DNA from 2 places in the Erwinia magellanica genome. Region 1 is predicted to be linked to the other one. Evidence: predicted binding sites of a transcription regulator. Region 1 holds the regulator's gene; the other holds the start of a gene.
What was found. The regulator ArgR, encoded in region 1, controls arginine synthesis, uptake and breakdown. The targets are predictions, from matches to a motif close to ANTGAATAAAAATACANT.
Positions count from the first base shown of each region.

Region 2: the regulator ArgR is predicted to act here: its motif matches at 2,673-2,690, upstream of argC (N-acetyl-gamma-glutamyl-phosphate reductase).

Region 1 covers NZ_JBCHVC010000006.1:128,270-137,409, forward strand. Annotated here, with positions in the region: gene rplM (50S ribosomal protein L13) at 1-169, opposite strand, end outside; gene zapE (cell division protein ZapE) at 414-1,541, opposite strand; gene zapG (Z-ring associated protein ZapG) at 1,729-2,130, shown strand; gene degQ (serine endoprotease DegQ) at 2,229-3,599, shown strand; gene degS (outer membrane-stress sensor serine endopeptidase DegS) at 3,676-4,734, shown strand; gene mdh (malate dehydrogenase) at 4,788-5,723, opposite strand; gene argR (transcriptional regulator ArgR) at 6,159-6,629, shown strand; gene yhcN (peroxide/acid stress response protein YhcN) at 7,048-7,311, shown strand; gene yhcN (peroxide/acid stress response protein YhcN) at 7,418-7,687, shown strand; gene AAH450_RS19240 (barstar family protein) at 7,821-8,090, opposite strand; gene AAH450_RS19245 (NAD-dependent succinate-semialdehyde dehydrogenase) at 8,142-9,140, opposite strand, start outside.
Region 2 covers NZ_JBCHVC010000007.1:7,023-16,162, reverse strand. Annotated here, with positions in the region: gene ppc (phosphoenolpyruvate carboxylase) at 1-1,230, opposite strand, end outside; gene argE (acetylornithine deacetylase) at 1,474-2,625, opposite strand; gene argC (N-acetyl-gamma-glutamyl-phosphate reductase) at 2,803-3,807, shown strand; gene argB (acetylglutamate kinase) at 3,823-4,599, shown strand; gene AAH450_RS19440 (argininosuccinate synthase) at 4,622-5,836, shown strand; gene argH (argininosuccinate lyase) at 5,931-7,304, shown strand; gene AAH450_RS19430 (redoxin family protein) at 7,414-8,145, opposite strand; gene oxyR (DNA-binding transcriptional regulator OxyR) at 8,272-9,140, shown strand, end outside.

The DNA.
Region 1 (9,140 bases):
GAACGATAATGTAATCACCGGTATCTACGTGCGGAGTATATTCCGCTTTGTGCTTACCGCGCAGGCGACGAGCCAGTTCAGTCGCTAAACGACCTAAGGTTTTGCCTGTTGCGTCAACAACAAACCAGTCACGTTGGACCGATTCTGGCTTAGCTGTAAAAGTTTTCATCTAAAAGCTTACCCAAATTAAGTTACACGTTGGTGAAATCCCAAACGCTTGAATAAACGGTTGAGGCTCACACGACCATCTTGACCAGCAAGCCCACCCCTTCGGATAGAGTTACTGGAACACAAAGAGTTTTGGGAAAAAAACCTTTGTTGTAACGTGGGGTCGCAAGATTATAGAGAAGTCGCCCGTAAAGAGCGACCCTTTTTTGATAATAATTGCGTCCCCTCCCCCGCCCTGGCTTGCCTCAGGGCAAATGTGCCAGACGGAGGTACTCTTCGCTTTGCATCTCCTGTAAACGGGAGACGCAGCGTTGGTATTCAAACTTCAGCCTGCTGCCCTGATAAATCTCATACAGCGAGGCTTCGGCGGAGACCACCAGCTTAACATGCCGTTCGTAGAACTCATCCACCAGGGCCAGAAATCTTCTCGCCTGGTCTTCTGTTTTGTAGATCATCACCGGTACGTTATAGAGCAATACGGTATGAAAACGCCGTGAAAGCTCAATATAGTCGTGCTGGCTGCGCCCCTCTCCGCACAGCGTCAGGAAATCTATCGCTACAACGCCCTCAGCCACACCCTGGGTGGCGAGAGAACGGTGATTGATCTCAAGGACCGGCTTCTCTTCTCTTGCTTGCCCGGAGAGCGCAATAAACATGCGATCCATCTCTTTATCCGTGGCATCGTTTAATGGCGATATCCACAGATGAGCAGAGGTCAACGACCGCAGGCGGTAATCAATACCAGCGTCAACGTTCATAACGTCGCAATGTTGCTTGATCATCTCAATAGCGGGCAGGAAGCGGGCACGCTGCAAACCGTTGCGGTAAAGATTGTCTGGCGGAATATTGGAGGTGGCGACCAGCGTAATTCCTCTGGCAAACAGCGCCTCCATCAACGTCCCCAACAGCATCGCATCGGTAATGTCAGAGACAAAAAATTCATCAAAGCAGAGCAGATCCGTTTCGCTCTTAAAGCGATCGGCAACGATCTGCAACGGATCGCTCTGGCCCTGTAATTCGGTCAGTTCCTGATGGACGCGCAACATAAACCGGTGGAAATGCAACCGCTGCTTGCGCTCACCAGGAATTGACTGAAAAAATAGATCCATCAGCCAGGTTTTTCCCCGCCCAACGCCGCCCCACATATAAAGCCCGCGCGCCGGTGTCTGAGTCTCCGTTTGTCCCTTACCCAACAGCTTATTCAGCTTGCCAAATAACCCCTTGCCGGAGGGTGCAGAGGGCGCTTCAACCTGAGTCAGGGCCTGAAAAATCCCGTCCAGACGGGTCATTGCTTCACGTTGAACATCATCAGGCTGAAATTCACCTTTATCCAGTGCCTGCTGGTACAACGTCAAAGGGGAGAGCGTTTGCATAATTTAGTCACATTTCCTGAAAAATTCGGTGCGCCAGGTATTTGATTGTCGAAAAAAAGGCCGCTCTACACTAAGCGATGCAGCCTCAGGATTCCACTTCCATCAGATTAGCGGTTATAGTGGCAGGTAGTGAACTGGCGTTGGCCAGTAGCCCTTACGGAACAACGACGACAACACGGGAGTTATTATGACCTGGGAATACGCGCTTATTGGGTTGGTAGTGGGATTAATCATCGGCGCGGTGGCAATGCGTTTCGGTAACAGGAAGCTTCGTGAACAGCGAAGCATGCAGTATGAGCTGGAAAAAACCAAAGCGGAGCTTTCCGATTACCGCGAAGAGCTGACCAGCCACTTTGCACAGAGCGCTGAGCTGCTGGATAACATGGCGCGGGATTACCGCCAGCTTTATCAGCATATGGCGAAAGGTTCGAACGATCTGCTGCCTAACCTTCCGGGTGAAAAGAACCCGTTTGCTTATCAGCTGACGGAGTCTGAAGCGGATAACGATCAGGTTCCTGTCCAGATGCCGCGCGACTATCCGGACAGCGCATCAGGATTGCTTCGCGGCGACCGCGCTGCACAGAAATAACCATGTTATAAGGGCGCGCCGCGCCCTTTTCTTATGCTTGTATCCAGGCAGTTGTGTTTCCAACTTCCCCATTAACCGGTAGCGAGAGCGTCGTAACGATGAAGAAAAAATCCTTACTTTTAAGCGCAGTGGCATTGAGCGTTGGTTTGAATCTGGCCCTTGCTCCTCAGGCTTTTGCTACCCTGCCTGCGCAGGTGGAAGGGCAACCGTTGCCAAGCCTGGCGCCGATGCTGGAGAAAGTGCTGCCGGCAGTGGTCAGCGTGCATGTGGAAGGGACGCAGACACAAACTCAGGAGATCCCGGAGCCGTTAAAACGCTTCTTCGGCCAGGGCAACGTCCAGGGTGATGCTCAGCCTCAGCCGTTTGAAGGGCTGGCCTCTGGCGTGGTGATCAATGCTGAAAAAGGCTACGTGCTGACCAACAATCATGTGGTGAATGGCGCAGATAAAATCAGCATACAGCTAAGCGACGGACGTGAATTTGATGCCAAACTGATCGGCCACGATGAGCAGACCGATATTGCGCTGGTGCAGGTCAGCGGCGCAAAAGGGCTGACGCAAATTAAAATTGCAGATTCTGATCAGCTGAAAGTGGGCGATTTTGCCGTTGCCATCGGCAACCCGTTTGGATTAGGCCAGACGGCAACTTCCGGGATTGTTTCTGCATTAGGGCGCAGCGGGTTGAATCTGGAAGGACTGGAAAACTTTATTCAGACCGATGCAGCCATTAATCGGGGAAATTCCGGCGGTGCGCTGGTGAACCTTAATGGTGAGCTGATTGGCCTGAATACCGCCATCCTCTCCTCTGCTGGCGGCAATATCGGCATTGGGTTTGCCATCCCCAGCAATATGGCGATGAACCTGGCGCAGCAGCTGATTGAATTTGGCGAGGTCAAACGCGGCCAGCTGGGCATCAAGGGCACCGAGATGACCGGTGAGATGGCGAAAGCTTTCAACGTAGACGTGCAGCGCGGCGCCTTCGTCAACGAAGTGTTGCCAGGCTCTGCCGCAGCGAAAGCAGGCATTAAATCTGGCGATATCATTACCACGCTGGATGACAAGGCTGTGGAGAGTTTTGCTGCGCTACGCGTAAAAATCGGAACCACCGCGCCAGGTAAAGATGTGAAGGTTGGCCTGCTACGCGATGGCAAACCGATGACGGTGACCGTTAAGCTTGATACCAGTAGCCAGAGTGCCATCAGCGCCGAGCAGATGACACCAGCCCTACAGGGCGCGACGTTAAGTGACGGCGCTGCGAAGGACGGCACCAAAGGTGTGGTTATCGACGCTGTCGAAAAATCCACTCCGGCCGAGCAGTTCGGCTTACAGAAAGGCGATGTCATTGTCGGTCTTAACCGGACGAAAGTGGATAATCTGGCAGCACTGCGTAAATTGCTGGAGGCTAAACCGCCTCTGCTGGCGCTGAATGTGATCCGCGGCGATGAGAACATCTACCTGCTTTTACGTTAAATCATGAAGCGGACACCTGCGTGTCCGCTTAACTCATGTTATCCTCCCCAAGTTGATTCACTCACCCTGTAAAGCCATGTTTCCTAAACTTTTGCGTTCAGTGCTTATTGGCCTGCTGGTGGCGGGTCTCTTGCTGGCTGCCCTGCCAGCGCTGAGGATCGGCAGTGACTTTTTCTCTCATAAGAATGAAAGCGCCGATGAGACGCCTGTCAGCTATAACTCCGCCGTGAGAAGAGCTGCGCCAGCAGTGGTGAATGTCTATAACCGCAGTGCCAATGCCTCTGCGGATAATCTGGAGATCCGTACTCTTGGCTCCGGTGTGATCATGGATGGCCGGGGATATATTCTCACCAATAAACATGTGATCAACGATGCCGATCAGATCATCGTTGCGTTACAGGATGGCCGTATTTTTGAAGCGATGCTGGTGGGGTCAGACAGCCTGACCGATCTGGCTGTGCTGAAAATAACCGCCTCTGCTCTGCCCGTTATCCCTATCAACCCTAAACGCACTGCCCACATTGGCGATCTGGTGATGGCTATCGGCAACCCCTACAACATTGGGCAGACTGTCACCCAGGGGATAATCAGTGCGACAGGCCGCGTGGGCTTAAGCCCTTCGCGCTACCAGAACTTCCTGCAAACCGATGCCTCTATCAACAAAGGCAACTCCGGCGGCGCACTGATCAACTCGCTGGGGGAACTGATGGGGATCAATACCCTGTCGTTTGATAAAAGCAACGATGGCGAAACGCCGGAGGGCATAGGCTTTGCCATCCCTACTGCGCTGGCGGCAAAAATTATGGATAAACTGATCCGTGATGGACGCGTTATTCGCGGCTTCATAGGTATCAGTGGTCGCGAAGTGCCGCAGATGCATGGGCAGAACAACGGCCTTGATCATATTCAGGGGATTGTAGTGACCAACGTAGCGCAGGGTGGGCCAGCCGCTAAAGCGGGCTTGCAGGTCAATGACGTGATTACCAGCGTGAACCATAAACCGGCAATTTCCGCACTGGAAACCATGGATCAGGTCGCTGAAATCCGGCCTGGTACGGTAATTAATATGGATATTATCCGCAACGATCGGAAAATGACGCTGCCTGTAACGGTTCTTGAATATCCGGGGACTTAGCAGGAAAGCGCGGTGCAATAACAGAGGGCCAGGCTGGCTGGCCCTCTGCTCACTTATTTGACGAACTCTTCGCCCAGGGTAATATCTTTTTTCAGCGTATCAAGCATGCCGGACAGCGCCTGCTGCTCGAATGCGCTCAGCGTACCGATTGGCTTGCGTTCGGCCACCCCATTTTTACCCAGCAGCAGCGGCTGTGAGAAGAAGCGGGCATGTTCGCCATCCCCTTCCACGTAAGCACACTCAACCACGTTGCTCTCACCGTTCAGCGCCCGCACCAGTGAAAGACCAAACTTCGCGGCCGCCTGCCCCATCGATAAAGTGGCAGATCCCCCGCCAGCTTTCGCTTCCACTACTTCCGTTCCCGCGTTTTGAATGCGTTTGGTCAGGTCAGCGACTTCCTGTTCGGTAAAGCTGACGCCAGGGATCTGAGAGAGCAGCGGAAGGATGGTCACACCGGAGTGCCCGCCGACAACAGGGACATCCAGCTCAGCAGGATTTTTGCCTTTCAGCTCAGCCACAAAAGTGTTAGAGCGGATGATGTCCAGCGTCGTGACACCAAACAGCTTGTTCTTATCGTAAACGCCGGCTTTTTTCAGCACTTCGGCGGCAATCGCCACCGTGGTGTTGACCGGATTGGTGATCACGCCAATCAAGGCTTCAGGACAGGTGCTGGCGACTTGTTCGATCAGATTACGCACAATGCCAGCATTGACGTTGAACAAGTCGGAGCGATCCATACCCGGTTTACGGGCAACGCCAGCGGAGATCAGTACCACATCGGCACCCTGAAGGGCGGGTCTGGCGTCTTCGCCGCTGAATCCTTTGATTGTAACAGCTGTAGGGATATGGCTTAAGTCAACCGCAACGCCAGGCGTAACGGGAGCAATGTCATACAGAGAAAGGTCTGAACCCGCCGGAAGCTGGGTTTTAAGCAGAAGTGCGAGAGCCTGGCCAATACCGCCGGCTGCGCCGAGAACTGCAACTTTCATCCTGAACTCCTTATAAGTGTACGAAATGTGCCGTGAATCCATCGGGTTAAGAACAGACGACCCGTAAGGTCAAACGTGAAAAGCTTTCCTGTGGTTTCGGGCGTTATGCCTGAAAACGCTGAAGCGAGTGAGATTGACCGCATTACGGGAAACGCTATTCGTAGCCGTCTGCAGACAACATGTTTCGGCGTTACATTACACCCTTAGCGCTAATCAGAACAACATCATTTTAATAACAATTCGTTTACTTTTCGATCAAGCCTGGCAGTGAATAACGCATTTTTTTCATCCGTAATATTTGGTAAACTGCCGCTCCGCCTGGCACTCCGGTCAATTAACCCGCTTATGCATTGCATAAAAATTCATATAATTGCATAATAATGTATTATTGCCTCTGGGCTTTTCCTTATATACAGCGAATTTTAGCGGACACCTATGCGTAATCCATCAAAACAAGAAGATCTGATTAAAGCCTTTAAGGCTTTGTTAAAAGAAGAGAAATTCAGCTCTCAGGGCGAAATTGTGGCCGCGCTACAGGAAGAGGGTTTTGACAATATCAACCAGTCTAAAGTGTCACGTATGCTGACCAAATTTGGCGCGGTGCGTACGCGTAACGCCAAAATGGAGATGGTTTATTGTCTGCCTGCTGAACTGGGCGTGCCGACAACCACCAGCCCACTTAAAAATCTTGTGCTGGATATCGACTATAACGATGCGCTAATAGTTATTCACACCAGTCCGGGGGCGGCTCAGCTCATCGCGCGCATGCTTGACTCTTTGGGTAAAGCTGAAGGTATTCTTGGCACCATCGCCGGAGATGACACCATTTTTATTACCCCTGCGCGAAACTTTACGGTCAGGAAGCTGATTGACACCATCCTGATCCTGTTCGAACAGGAGCTCTAAGCAGTAGCCAGACCTACTGGCTGACCCTTCCCCTTTTTATCCTCGCATGAAAGCCAGCACCTGCTGGCTTTTTGCTGACAACTGTCCCCGCTTTCTCCAGCATGATGAACTGCCTCTGCCGCGCAGATGCAGCCATAAAAACTGGATACTCTCGTCTCACAGTGTGATCAACCAAAAAGTAGCGCACAAAAGGCTAAATTGCCCTATATCTATGTTTTTACATGTATTTAACAAGAAAAGGCGAAATTATCAGCAGCTTTTATAACCAGTAGTTATTAAAAGACGAAAATGGGGTAAAGGATCACAACAAAAGATTATTAGCATGCTATTAATTTTTCGGGTGATTAGATCTATACTTCTTTTCGTGATGAGAATCACATTAAACAGAAAGATAAAAACGGACTACGAGGAATAAACCATGAACATTAAAACCACTATTGCCACATTAAGCCTGCTTTCCACCCTGTCGTTTGGTGCTTTTGCAGCTGAATCTGTCAACGCGGATCAGGCGCAAAATCTGCAATCTGTAGGTACCATTTCCGTCAGCGGCGTCGCAGGTGCCCCCATGGACATCAAGCAGAAGCTGAGCGATAAAGCGGATGCCCAGGGCGCCAGCGCTTACCATGTTATAGAGGCTTATAACAACGGTAATTACCATGCGACTGCTGAGCTGTACAAATAAACGAACCCGATCGACCCGTTTTAACCTGACAATACGGTAACCCCAAGAATAATAATCGCTTTGCAGCCCTTTCGGTTACCGCTCAACACTTTGTGGAGCATGAAAAATGAAAACTAAATTCGCTATCGCTGTACTCAGTCTGGCCTCTGTCCTCTCTTTCGGTGCCAGCGCCGCTAACCTCGTGACTGACCAACAGGCTGCTGAGCAAAATCTGCAATCCATGGGCACCGTAAGCGTAAGCGGGATTGACGGAGCGCCAACCGTTATCCGTGAGGCGCTCTCTCAGAAAGCCGAACAGCAGGGCGCCAGCCATTACCGTGTGATTGAGGCCTATAATAACGGCAACTACCACGCCACGGCTGAGCTGTATAAATAAGAGCGGTTTTGCGGGCATGTCGTCGAAGCATGCCTGTAAGCGACACCGCTTTAACCCCCTCCAGGATATTCCTCGTCAGTATGACGACCCTTTGGCCCCGCTTGCCGGGGCCTTTTTTACCCTGCCACTGCCTTTAACGAATGCTGAAGCGGAGCTGCCCCTCCAGCTCCTCTTCAGCTTCTTCAAATAACTGGATCAACGCCCCATAGCGTGGTTTCTGACCTTTTCCCAGATGGATAAAGATTATCTCCAGCGGAAAAGAGAGCACGCCTGCCTTCATGACCTCACGTAAACCCTCTAAATCCGTTACGGTCAAATCGGTAAGCGCCAAACGATGGCTGAACTGGCGAAAAAAATGCGCCTGATCGACAATTTCATCAAAATCAAATGACTCTGTTCTCATGTTAGCCGCTCCGCGAGGCACACATCTGGGCGGTGTTACCCGCCCGTTGAGTTACAGTCCCCCTATATGCAGGGCTTTGACTTCCAGATACTCTTCCATGCCTGAAACCGAACCTTCACGTCCCAGCCCGGACTCTTTGACGCCCCCGAAAGGCGCCAGCTCCGTGGAGACGGCACATTCGTTAATGCCAATCATGCCGCTTTCCAGCGCTGCTGAAACACGAAACACGCGTTGTAGATCCTGAGTATAGAAATAGGCTGCCAGACCAAATTCCGTCTCATTGGCGCGACGGATCGCCTCCTCTTCATCATCAAAACGGAAACAGGCGGCTACAGGGCCAAAGGTTTCTTCCCGTGAGAGCTTCATAGTCTCATTGGCTTCAGCAATGACCGTCGGCTGCCAGAAATTACCGCCCAGCGTATGCCGTGCCCCGCCGGTCACGATCCTGCCGCCATGGGCTACAGCATCCTTGACGTGCTCTTCCACTTTTTCCACTGCGGAAGCTTCAATCAGCGGCCCGACAATGACGCCCTCTTCCATACCATTACCCACTTTGAGCTTGCTTACCTCCTCGGCCAGCTGGCTGACAAAGCGGTCGTAAACGCTGTTGTGGATAAAGAACCGGTTTACGCTGACGCATACCTGCCCGGCGTTACGGAATTTATTGGCAATAGCGCCCTTAACGGCCGCATCGATATCCGCGTCCTCAAAAACGATATAGGGTGCATTGCCTCCCAGTTCCATCGACACTTTTTTCATTGTTTCTGCGGCGTTACGCATCAACAGTTTGCCAACGGCGGTAGAGCCGGTGAAAGAGATTTTTCTTACCACTTTGCTGGCCATAATGGCATCGCTGATAGCGTGCGTGTCCCCCGCGACAGCGTTCAGGACGCCATCCGGCACCCCCGCTTTCTGCGCCAGCGCCAGCAGCGCAAAGGCGGAGAGCGGCGTGTTATTGGCGGGTTTAATAATGCCGGTACAGCCTGCGGCCAGCGCTGGCCCCAGCTTACGGGTCAGCATTGCCATCGGGAAATTCCAGGGCGTGATGGC
Region 2 (9,140 bases), on a different contig from region 1:
GGTGATTTCAGCGATGGCTTCAGTATGGCGGGTGCTTTCCTGACGGATATCAATACGCACCAGCGGCACGCCAAAGCATTTCACGCGGCGCAGCGTATCCAGCAGCTGCCCGTTGGCGATAATGCCCATGCCACAAGCCTGTAACGACTGATAACAGGTGTAGAGCGGGTCCCACAGCTGGTCATTGGAGATCAGCAGGTCGGCCGGACGCGGCAGACGCTCCCCTTTCAGACGACGCTCCAGGTAAGCCTGGGTGCTCATCAGCTGACCGCGCAGGTTTTTCATGATCTCACGGTAAGGCTCTAATGCTTCCGGATTGCCGCACAGCTCACGAACCTCTGGCGTACATTCCGACATTGAAAGCTCAGAAACCAGCACGGCGATGTCACGCAGGAACAGGTCCGTTGCCTTCCAGCGGCTGAGTTGCAGCACATGGCGGGTGATATCGGCGGTAACATTCGGGTTTCCATCGCGGTCGCCGCCCATCCAGGAGGTAAACTGCACCGGCACAAAGTCTACCGGCAGCTTCACGCCGAAGGAGGCTTCCACCTGCTCATTCAGCTCACGCAGGAAGCCAGGCACGCCCTCCCACAGGCTGTTCTCCACCACGGCAAAACCCCACTTGGCTTCATCGATTGGGGAAGGGCGATATTTACGGATTTCATCGGTATGCCAGGCCTGGGCAACCAGCTGGCGGAGACGGCGCATAATCAGCGATCGGTCATAATCAGAAAGATCGTTGTGATCGAGCTGCTTCAGGCAGCTGTTCACTTCCACCAGCTTGTGGATCAGCGTCCGGCGGGTAATTTCAGTGGGGTGAGCCGTCAGCACCAGCTCCAGTGACAGTGACTCAATCGCTTCACGGATCTGCGCTTCGGTCAGGTTTGGCTGCTGTTTCAGCCGGTCAAAGACCTTGCTGAGCATCTCGGGGTGATGGGCTCCCTCACCTTTAGGGGAGATAGTATGGTACTGCTCGGCAACGTTGGTAAGATTCAGAAACTGGCTGAAGGCACGTGCCACAGGTAGCAACTCATCATTCGACAGGTTTTGCAGCGTTGACAGCAATTCCTTACGATGAGCGTCATTTCCCGCACGGGATGACTTAGAGAGTTTGCGGATGGTTTCCACCCGCTCAAGGATGTTCTCTCCAAGCGCATCCTTTATCGTATCCCCGAGCAGTTTGCCGAGCATACTGACATTACTTCGCATTGCGGAATATTGTTCGTTCATATGATCCCTGACACCCTTCTGTTATGTCACTTTATTTCACCGTTGCCGGCATAACGTTAGCTTTTATCTAGCCACGTTCGTAACCGTTCGTCAAATGACTTAAATCTGACGGCTTCTGCGGCTAAATCACGGGAATTTATGAAATTTAATTACGGCGAAGCGAGATAAGTTATTCTTATCATGAAAGTCGGAACAATTCTGGGGCAAGACGCTGATTCTGTAGTGAAATGCCCCGAATCTTATTTAATGATGGCAGAAATGCTGTACCACCTGGGCGATCAGTTCACGCGTTGGTTTAATAAAGGCGGTATCGATATATTCATCGGGCTGGTGCGCCTGATTGATCGAACCCGGCCCCAGCACCAGCGTCGGACACAACTCGTTAATGAAAGGCGCTTCGGTACAGTAATTGACGATTTCCGTCTCTGTTCCCAGTAATTTTTCCACCACCTGCACCAGCTGATGATTACGCGGACATTCGTATCCCGGAATGGGCGGATGCAGTTCGCTGACGGTCACGCGTCCTGGCCAACGCTCGCTGACGGGAGCCAGCGCCTCATTCAGCAATCCTTCCAGCTCGTTCAGTGACAAACCGGGTAACGGGCGGATATCCATATACATATCGCAGCAGGCGCAGATGCGGTTTGGCGCATCGCCGCCGTTGATGTAACCAAAGTTCATGGTGGGATAGGGGATAGCGAAGCCGTCGTGATGGTAGCGCTCTTTCAGCGTTTTACGCAGGCCCAGCAAATGCGTGATCGATTCATGCATCAGTTCAATGGCGTTCACGCCCCGTGCCGGATCGCTGGAGTGGCCAGACTGCCCCTGAATACGGATAGCCTGAGAGAGATGACCTTTATGGGCGCGCACCGGCTTCAGCGACGTTGGCTCACCGATAATGGCGCAGTCGGGACGAATAGTGGTGTTCTCAGAGAAATATTTCGCTCCCGCCATGGTGGTTTCTTCATCGGCGGTGGCGAGGATATAGAGCGGTTTCTCCAGCTTTGTCACATCAACGTCGCGCAAGGTATCTAAAATAAAGGCGAAGAAGCCTTTCATATCCGCCGTACCCAGTCCATACAGCTTGTTATCGTGCTCCGTCAGCGTAAAGGGATCGCGCGTCCAGCGGCCATCATCAAAAGGCACGGTATCGGTATGGCCTGCTAACAGCAGACCGCCTGCGCCGCTGCCTGTTTTCGCCAGCATATTGAATTTATGACGCGTGCCGGGAACGGACTGAACCTCAACACTGAAGCCAAGGTCACGAAACCAGCCAGCCAGCAAATTGATTAAAGTTTCATTACTCTGATCGATGGCGATGTCGGTTGCGCTGATCGACGGCGTGGCAATCAACTCACGGTAGAGCTCGATAAAAGGCGGTAATTTTGTCTTCACTGTTGACAGTCCTTGCGTTAGGATAGTATCAATATTCATGCAGTAATAGTGAATAAAAATACATTAATGGCGTACGGATGGCAACGTTCCAGAGTCCAGCGCCGCTCGCGTGGGAACCCAGCGTAAACCGCTGCATCCCGAAATTTTGAGACCGAACCGAATAAGGTAGTCAGTCTGATGTTGAACACGCTGATTGTTGGTGCCAGTGGCTATGCTGGTGTAGAGCTTGCGACTTACCTGAATCGTCATCCACAGGTGAACATAACCGCTTTGGCGGTTTCAGCGCAAAGCCCGGATGCAGGAAAATTGCTTTCCGATCTCCATCCGCAGCTGAAAGGCATCCTCGATATGCCACTGATGCCGCTCAGCAGCGCGGCAGAGTATGCGGACAAAGTGGACGTTGTTTTCCTGGCGACCGCGCACGAAGTGAGCCATGACCTTGCGCCAGAGTTTCTCGCCGCGGGTTGCGTGGTATTCGATCTCTCCGCCGCTTTCCGCGTGAACAGCGAAAGCTTCTTCACTGACTATTACGGCTTCCCGCACCAGCATCAGGCATGGCTGGAAAAAGCGGTCTATGGCCTGGCTGAATGGCAGCATGACGAAATTAAAGAAGCCCAGCTGATCGCCGTACCGGGCTGCTATCCAACAGCAGCGCAACTGGCGCTGAAGCCGCTGATCGAAGCGGATTTACTGAATAATGCGCAATGGCCGGTGATCAATGCCACCAGCGGCGTCAGCGGTGCCGGACGCAAAGCGGCCATGGGGACCAGCTTCTGTGAAGTCAGCCTACAGCCTTACGGCATCTTCACCCACCGCCATCAGCCAGAAATTGCTGCGCATCTTGGCGTGCCGGTTATTTTCACCCCGCATCTGGGCAACTTCCCGCGCGGCATCCTGGCGACCACCACCTGTCGGCTGAAGGCAGACGTCACGCGCGAAGATGTGGCTGAGGCCTTCCATAATGCATATCACGATAAGCCGCTGATCCGTCTGTATGACAAAGGTGTGCCGTCAATCAAAGGCGTGGTCGGGCTGCCGTTCTGTGATATCGGCTTTGCCGTACAGGGTGAACACCTGATTGTGGTTTCAGCAGAGGATAACCTGCTGAAAGGGGCGTCATCTCAGGCGGTACAGTGCCTGAATATTCGCTTCGGCTTCCCGGAAACTCAGTCACTTATTTAATCAGCGGATACGATTATGACTAATCCTTTAATTATCAAACTCGGCGGTGTACTGCTGGATAGCGAAGAAGCCCTGGCGCGCCTGTTCGATGCGCTGGCGGCTTACCGCGCCACACACCAGCGTCAGTTGCTGATCGTGCATGGCGGTGGCTGTCTGGTTGACGAGCTGATGAGCAAGCTGTCGCTGCCGGTGAAGAAGAAAAATGGCCTGCGCGTCACCCCAGCCGATCAGATCGATATCATCACGGGTGCGCTGGCAGGCACTGCCAATAAAACGCTGCTTGCCTGGGCAAAAAAACAGGGCATTGAGGCGGTCGGCCTCTGCCTGGGTGATGGCGGCAGCGTCAATGTTGAAGCTTTCGATGAAGAGCTGGGTCACGTCGGGCAGGCCACGCCGGGTTCGCCAGTGCTGATTAACACGCTGCTGACGGCGGGCTTCCTGCCGGTAATCAGCTCCATCGGCATCACTCAGGATGGCAAGTTAATGAACGTCAATGCCGACCAGGCAGCGACCGCGCTGGCCGCCACGCTGGGGGCAGATCTGATCCTGCTCTCCGATGTCAGCGGAATTCTGGATGGCAAAGGCCAGCGCATAGAAGAGATGACCGCCGCTTACGCCGAAAAGCTGATTGCTGAAGGCGTTATCACTGACGGTATGATTGTGAAAGTGCATGCTGCCCTGGACGCGGCCCGTACGCTGGGCCGTCCGGTGGACATCGCCAGCTGGCGCCATGCTGAGCAGCTGCCCACCCTGTTTAACGGCGTGTCGATTGGCACCCGGATCCTCGCTTAACAAAGTATTCAAGGAAAAGACAATGCAAGACAAAAGCATCAAGAAAATCGTACTGGCTTACTCCGGTGGTCTGGATACTTCCGCAATCATTCCGTGGCTGAAAGAGAACTACGGTGGCTGCGAAGTGGTGGCCTTTGTGGCGGACATTGGTCAGGAGCGCGGCGATCTGGAAGGCGTTGAGCAGAAAGCGTTGCAGTCCGGTGCCTCTGAATGTCACGTGGTCGATTTGCGCGAAGAGTTCATCAGCGATTACGTCTACCCCGTTCTGCAAACCGGTGCGCTGTATGAAGGCACTTATCTGCTGGGTACCTCCATGGCGCGTCCAATTATCGCCAAAGCGCAGGTAGAGCTGGCGCTGAAAGTCGGGGCAGACGCCCTGTGCCACGGTGCGACTGGTAAAGGTAATGACCAGGTTCGTTTCGAGACCACCTACACCGCGCTGGCTCCTCAGCTGAAAGTTGTAGCGCCATGGCGTGAATGGGATCTGCGTTCCCGTGAAGCGCTGCTGGACTACCTGAAAGAGCGCAATATTCCGACCACCGCATCGCTGGAAAAGATTTACAGCCGTGACGAAAACGCCTGGCACATCTCCACCGAAGGCGGCGTGCTGGAAAGCCCGTGGAATGCCCCGAATAAAGATTGCTGGGTCTGGACCGTGGATCCGCTGGAAGCGCCGGATCAGCCTGAGCAAGTTACCGTTTCCGTAGAGAAAGGCCGTGTGGTTGCCGTCAACGGCAAAGCACTCAGCCCGTACCAGTGCCTGGAAGCGCTGAACGTGATAGGTGCGAAGCACGGTGTGGGCCGTATCGATATCGTGGAAAACCGTCTGGTGGGCATCAAATCCCGTGGTTGCTACGAAACGCCGGGCGGCACCATTATGGTTAACGCGCTGCGTGCAGTAGAGCAGCTGGTGCTGGATCGCGACAGCTTCAAATGGCGCGAGCAGCTGGGCCATGAGATGTCCTATGTGGTTTACGACGGTCGCTGGTTCGCGCCGCTGCGCAAATCGATCCAGGCTGCGGCTGAATCTCTGGCAGCAGAGGTAAACGGTGAAGTGGTGTTGCAGCTGTATAAAGGCCAGGTGACGGCGATCCAGAAGAAATCAGCTAACAGCCTCTATTCCGAAGAGTTTGCTACCTTCGGCGAAGATGAAGTGTACGATCACCGTCATGCTGGCGGCTTCATCCGTCTGTTCTCGCTCTCTTCACGCATTCGTGCGCTGAACGAAAAGAAGTAATCTGCCGTTAAGGCACTCAGCGCCGGGGAGAGACGAACGCTCCCCAGGCGCTCCGCATTCTATTTCTCACCAAACGAATTAATGGAGCACTGACATGGCACTTTGGGGTGGACGGTTTACTCAGGCAGCAGATCAACGTTTCAAACAGTTTAATGACTCACTGCGCTTCGACTATCGTCTGGCAGAGCAGGATATTGTCGGCTCCGTTGCCTGGTCCAAAGCGCTGGTGACGGTCAATGTTCTGACAGCCGAAGAGCAGCAGCAGCTGGAAAGCGCGCTGAACATCTTGCTGGAAGAGGTGCGGGCTAACCCGCAGCAGATCCTTGCAAGCGATGCGGAAGATATTCACAGTTATGTTGAGGGACGCCTGATTGAGAAAGTTGGCGCACTTGGCAAAAAGCTTCATACCGGCCGCAGCCGTAATGACCAGGTGGCGACCGATCTGAAGCTGTGGTGCAAAGCGCAGGTCAGTGAACTGCTGATCGCCTCTCGTCAGCTGCAACAGGCGCTGGTGGCGACGGCTGAAGCCAATCAGGATGCCGTGATGCCGGGTTATACGCACCTGCAACGTGCCCAGCCGGTGACCTTTGCGCACTGGTGCCTGGCGTATGTGGAGATGCTGGCCCGCGACGAAAGCCGCTTGCAGGATACCCTCAAACGTCTGGACGTCAGCCCGTTAGGCTGTGGCGCCCTGGCCGGTACCGCCTATGAAATCGACCGTGAGCAGCTGGCAGGCTGGTTAGGCTTCGCTTCTGCCACCCGCAACAGCCTGGATACCGTATCTGATCGCGACCACGTGCTGGAACTGCTTTCCGATGCTTCTATCGGCATGGTTCACCTCTCCCGTTTCGCAGAAGATCTGATCTTCTTCAATACCGGCGAATCTGGCTTTGTCGAACTCTCTGACAAGGTGACCTCCGGCTCCTCCCTGATGCCGCAGAAGAAAAATCCCGATGCGCTGGAGCTGATCCGTGGCAAATGTGGACGTGTGCAGGGCGCGCTGACCGGCATGATGATGACGCTGAAAGGGCTGCCGCTGGCTTATAACAAAGATATGCAGGAAGACAAAGAAGGGCTGTTTGACGCGCTGGATACCTGGTCAGACTGTCTGCACATGGCGGCGCTGGTGCTGGAAGGTATTCAGGTGAAGCGTCCTCGTTGCCAGGAAGCGGCTGAGCAGGGTTATGCCAATGCCACCGAGCTGGCGGATTACCTGGTCGGGAAAGGCGTGCCGTTCCGCGAAGCTCACCATATTGTGGGTGAAGTGGTGGTTGCCGCTCTGCAAAAAGGCGTGGCGCTGGAAGCGCTGAAGCTGGAAGAGCTACAGGCCTTCAGCAGCGTGATTAACGACGATGTTTATCCGTTTCTGTCGCTGCAATCCTGCCTGGATAAGCGTAATGCCAAAGGCGGCGTTTCCCCTCACCAGGTCTCTCTGGCGATTACAGACGCGAAAAACCGTCTGGCCTGATCAAAAAAAAGGCGGGCACAATGGCCCGCCAAAAAATATTTCGACTTTATTATACGTTTTAGGCACATAAGAGGGCGGGTCAGTGTGGCCTCACCCGTCCAGCTTATTCTTACGCTACAAAAAACTTCTCAAGATCATCGCTACCGCCAATATGACGACCGCCAATAAACACCTGCGGCACGGTTGCACGACCGGTCACCGCTCTCAGGCTGACGGTAGTGGCATCCTGGCCCAGCACAATCTCTTCATACTGAATACCGCGATCCTGCAACATCTGTTTAGCTTTGGCACAGAAAGAACAGCCTGGCTTGGTGAACAGCGAAACGGATTCCTGCACCTTAAATTCCGGCGCCAGATAGCGCAGCATGGTGTCGGCATCAGAGACTTCAAACGGGTCGCCCGGCTTGTTGGGTTCTACAAACATTTTTTCCACCACGCCGTTGCGTACCAGCATGGAGTAACGCCATGAACGGGGACCAAAGCCCAGATCCGCTTTCTCAACCAGCATCTCCATACCGCGGGTAAATTCGCCGTTACCGTCCGGAATAAAAGTAATGTTGGCCGCGTGCTGATCGGCTTTCCAGGCGTTCATCACAAAGGTGTCATTGACGGAAACGCAAAGGATGCTGTCCACGCCATGCTTTTTAAATACGTCAGCCAGCTCGTTATAACGCGGCAAATGGCTGGATGAGCAGGTTGGCGTAAAGGCACCTGGCAATGAAAAAAGAATCACAGTTTTGTCTTTAAACAGCTCATCAGTTGTTACGTCGACCCAGTTGTCGCCCTGACGCGTGTGAAAAGTGACCTGTGGGACAGACTTACCTTCCTGACTTGCAAACATAAACTACCTCTTAGTTAAGGGGACTCTTACGAACGGGGGACATTATTGCTGCCTGCACTTGATAGGGCTAATCGTTGATTGCTATCCTATCTATCGCCACGGACTATCGTGGCCCGGAGGATAAAAATGAATATTCGTGATCTTGAATACCTGGTGGCTCTGGCGGAGCATCGCCATTTCCGGCGCGCGGCAGATTCCTGTCATGTCAGCCAACCTACCCTGAGCGGGCAGATCCGCAAGCTTGAAGATGAACTGGGCGTGATGTTACTGGAGCGCACCAGCCGAAAGGTGCTGTTTACCCAGGCTGGATTGCTGCTGGTCGATCAGGCACGCACGGTGCTGCGTGAGGTAAAAGTGCTGAAGGAGATGGCCAGCCAGCAGGGTGAAGCGATGTCCGGGCCGCTGCATATTGGCCTGATCCCGACGGTCGGGCCTTATCTGTTACCGCAGATTATTCCGACGCTGCATCAAACGTTTCCAAAGCTGGAGATGTATCTGCATGAAGCGCAGACCCAGCAACTGCTGGCACAGCTGGACAGCGGCAAGCTGGACTGCGCTATCCTGGCGCTGGTGAAAGAGTCGGAAGCCTTTATTGAGGTGCCGCTGTTTGATGAGCCAATGAAACTGGCGGTGTATCAGGATCACCCGTGGCATGACCGCGATCGCGTGGCGATGTCTGAACTGGCCGGTGAAAAGCTGCTGATGCTGGAGGATGGACACTGTTTGCGCGACCAGGCGATGGGATTCTGCTTCCAGGCCGGTGCGGATGAAGACACACATTTCCGGGCAACAAGTCTTGAAACGCTGCGTAACATGGTGGCTGCCGGAAGCGGGATCACCTTATTGCCTTCGCTGGCGGTGCCGAAAGAGCGGGTAAGGGATGGCGTCTGCTATCTCTCCTGCTACAAACCGGTGCCTCAGCGTACGATTGCGCTGGTTTATCGCCCTGGGTCGCCGCTGCGCAGCCGCTATGAGCAGCTGGCAGAGGCGATTAA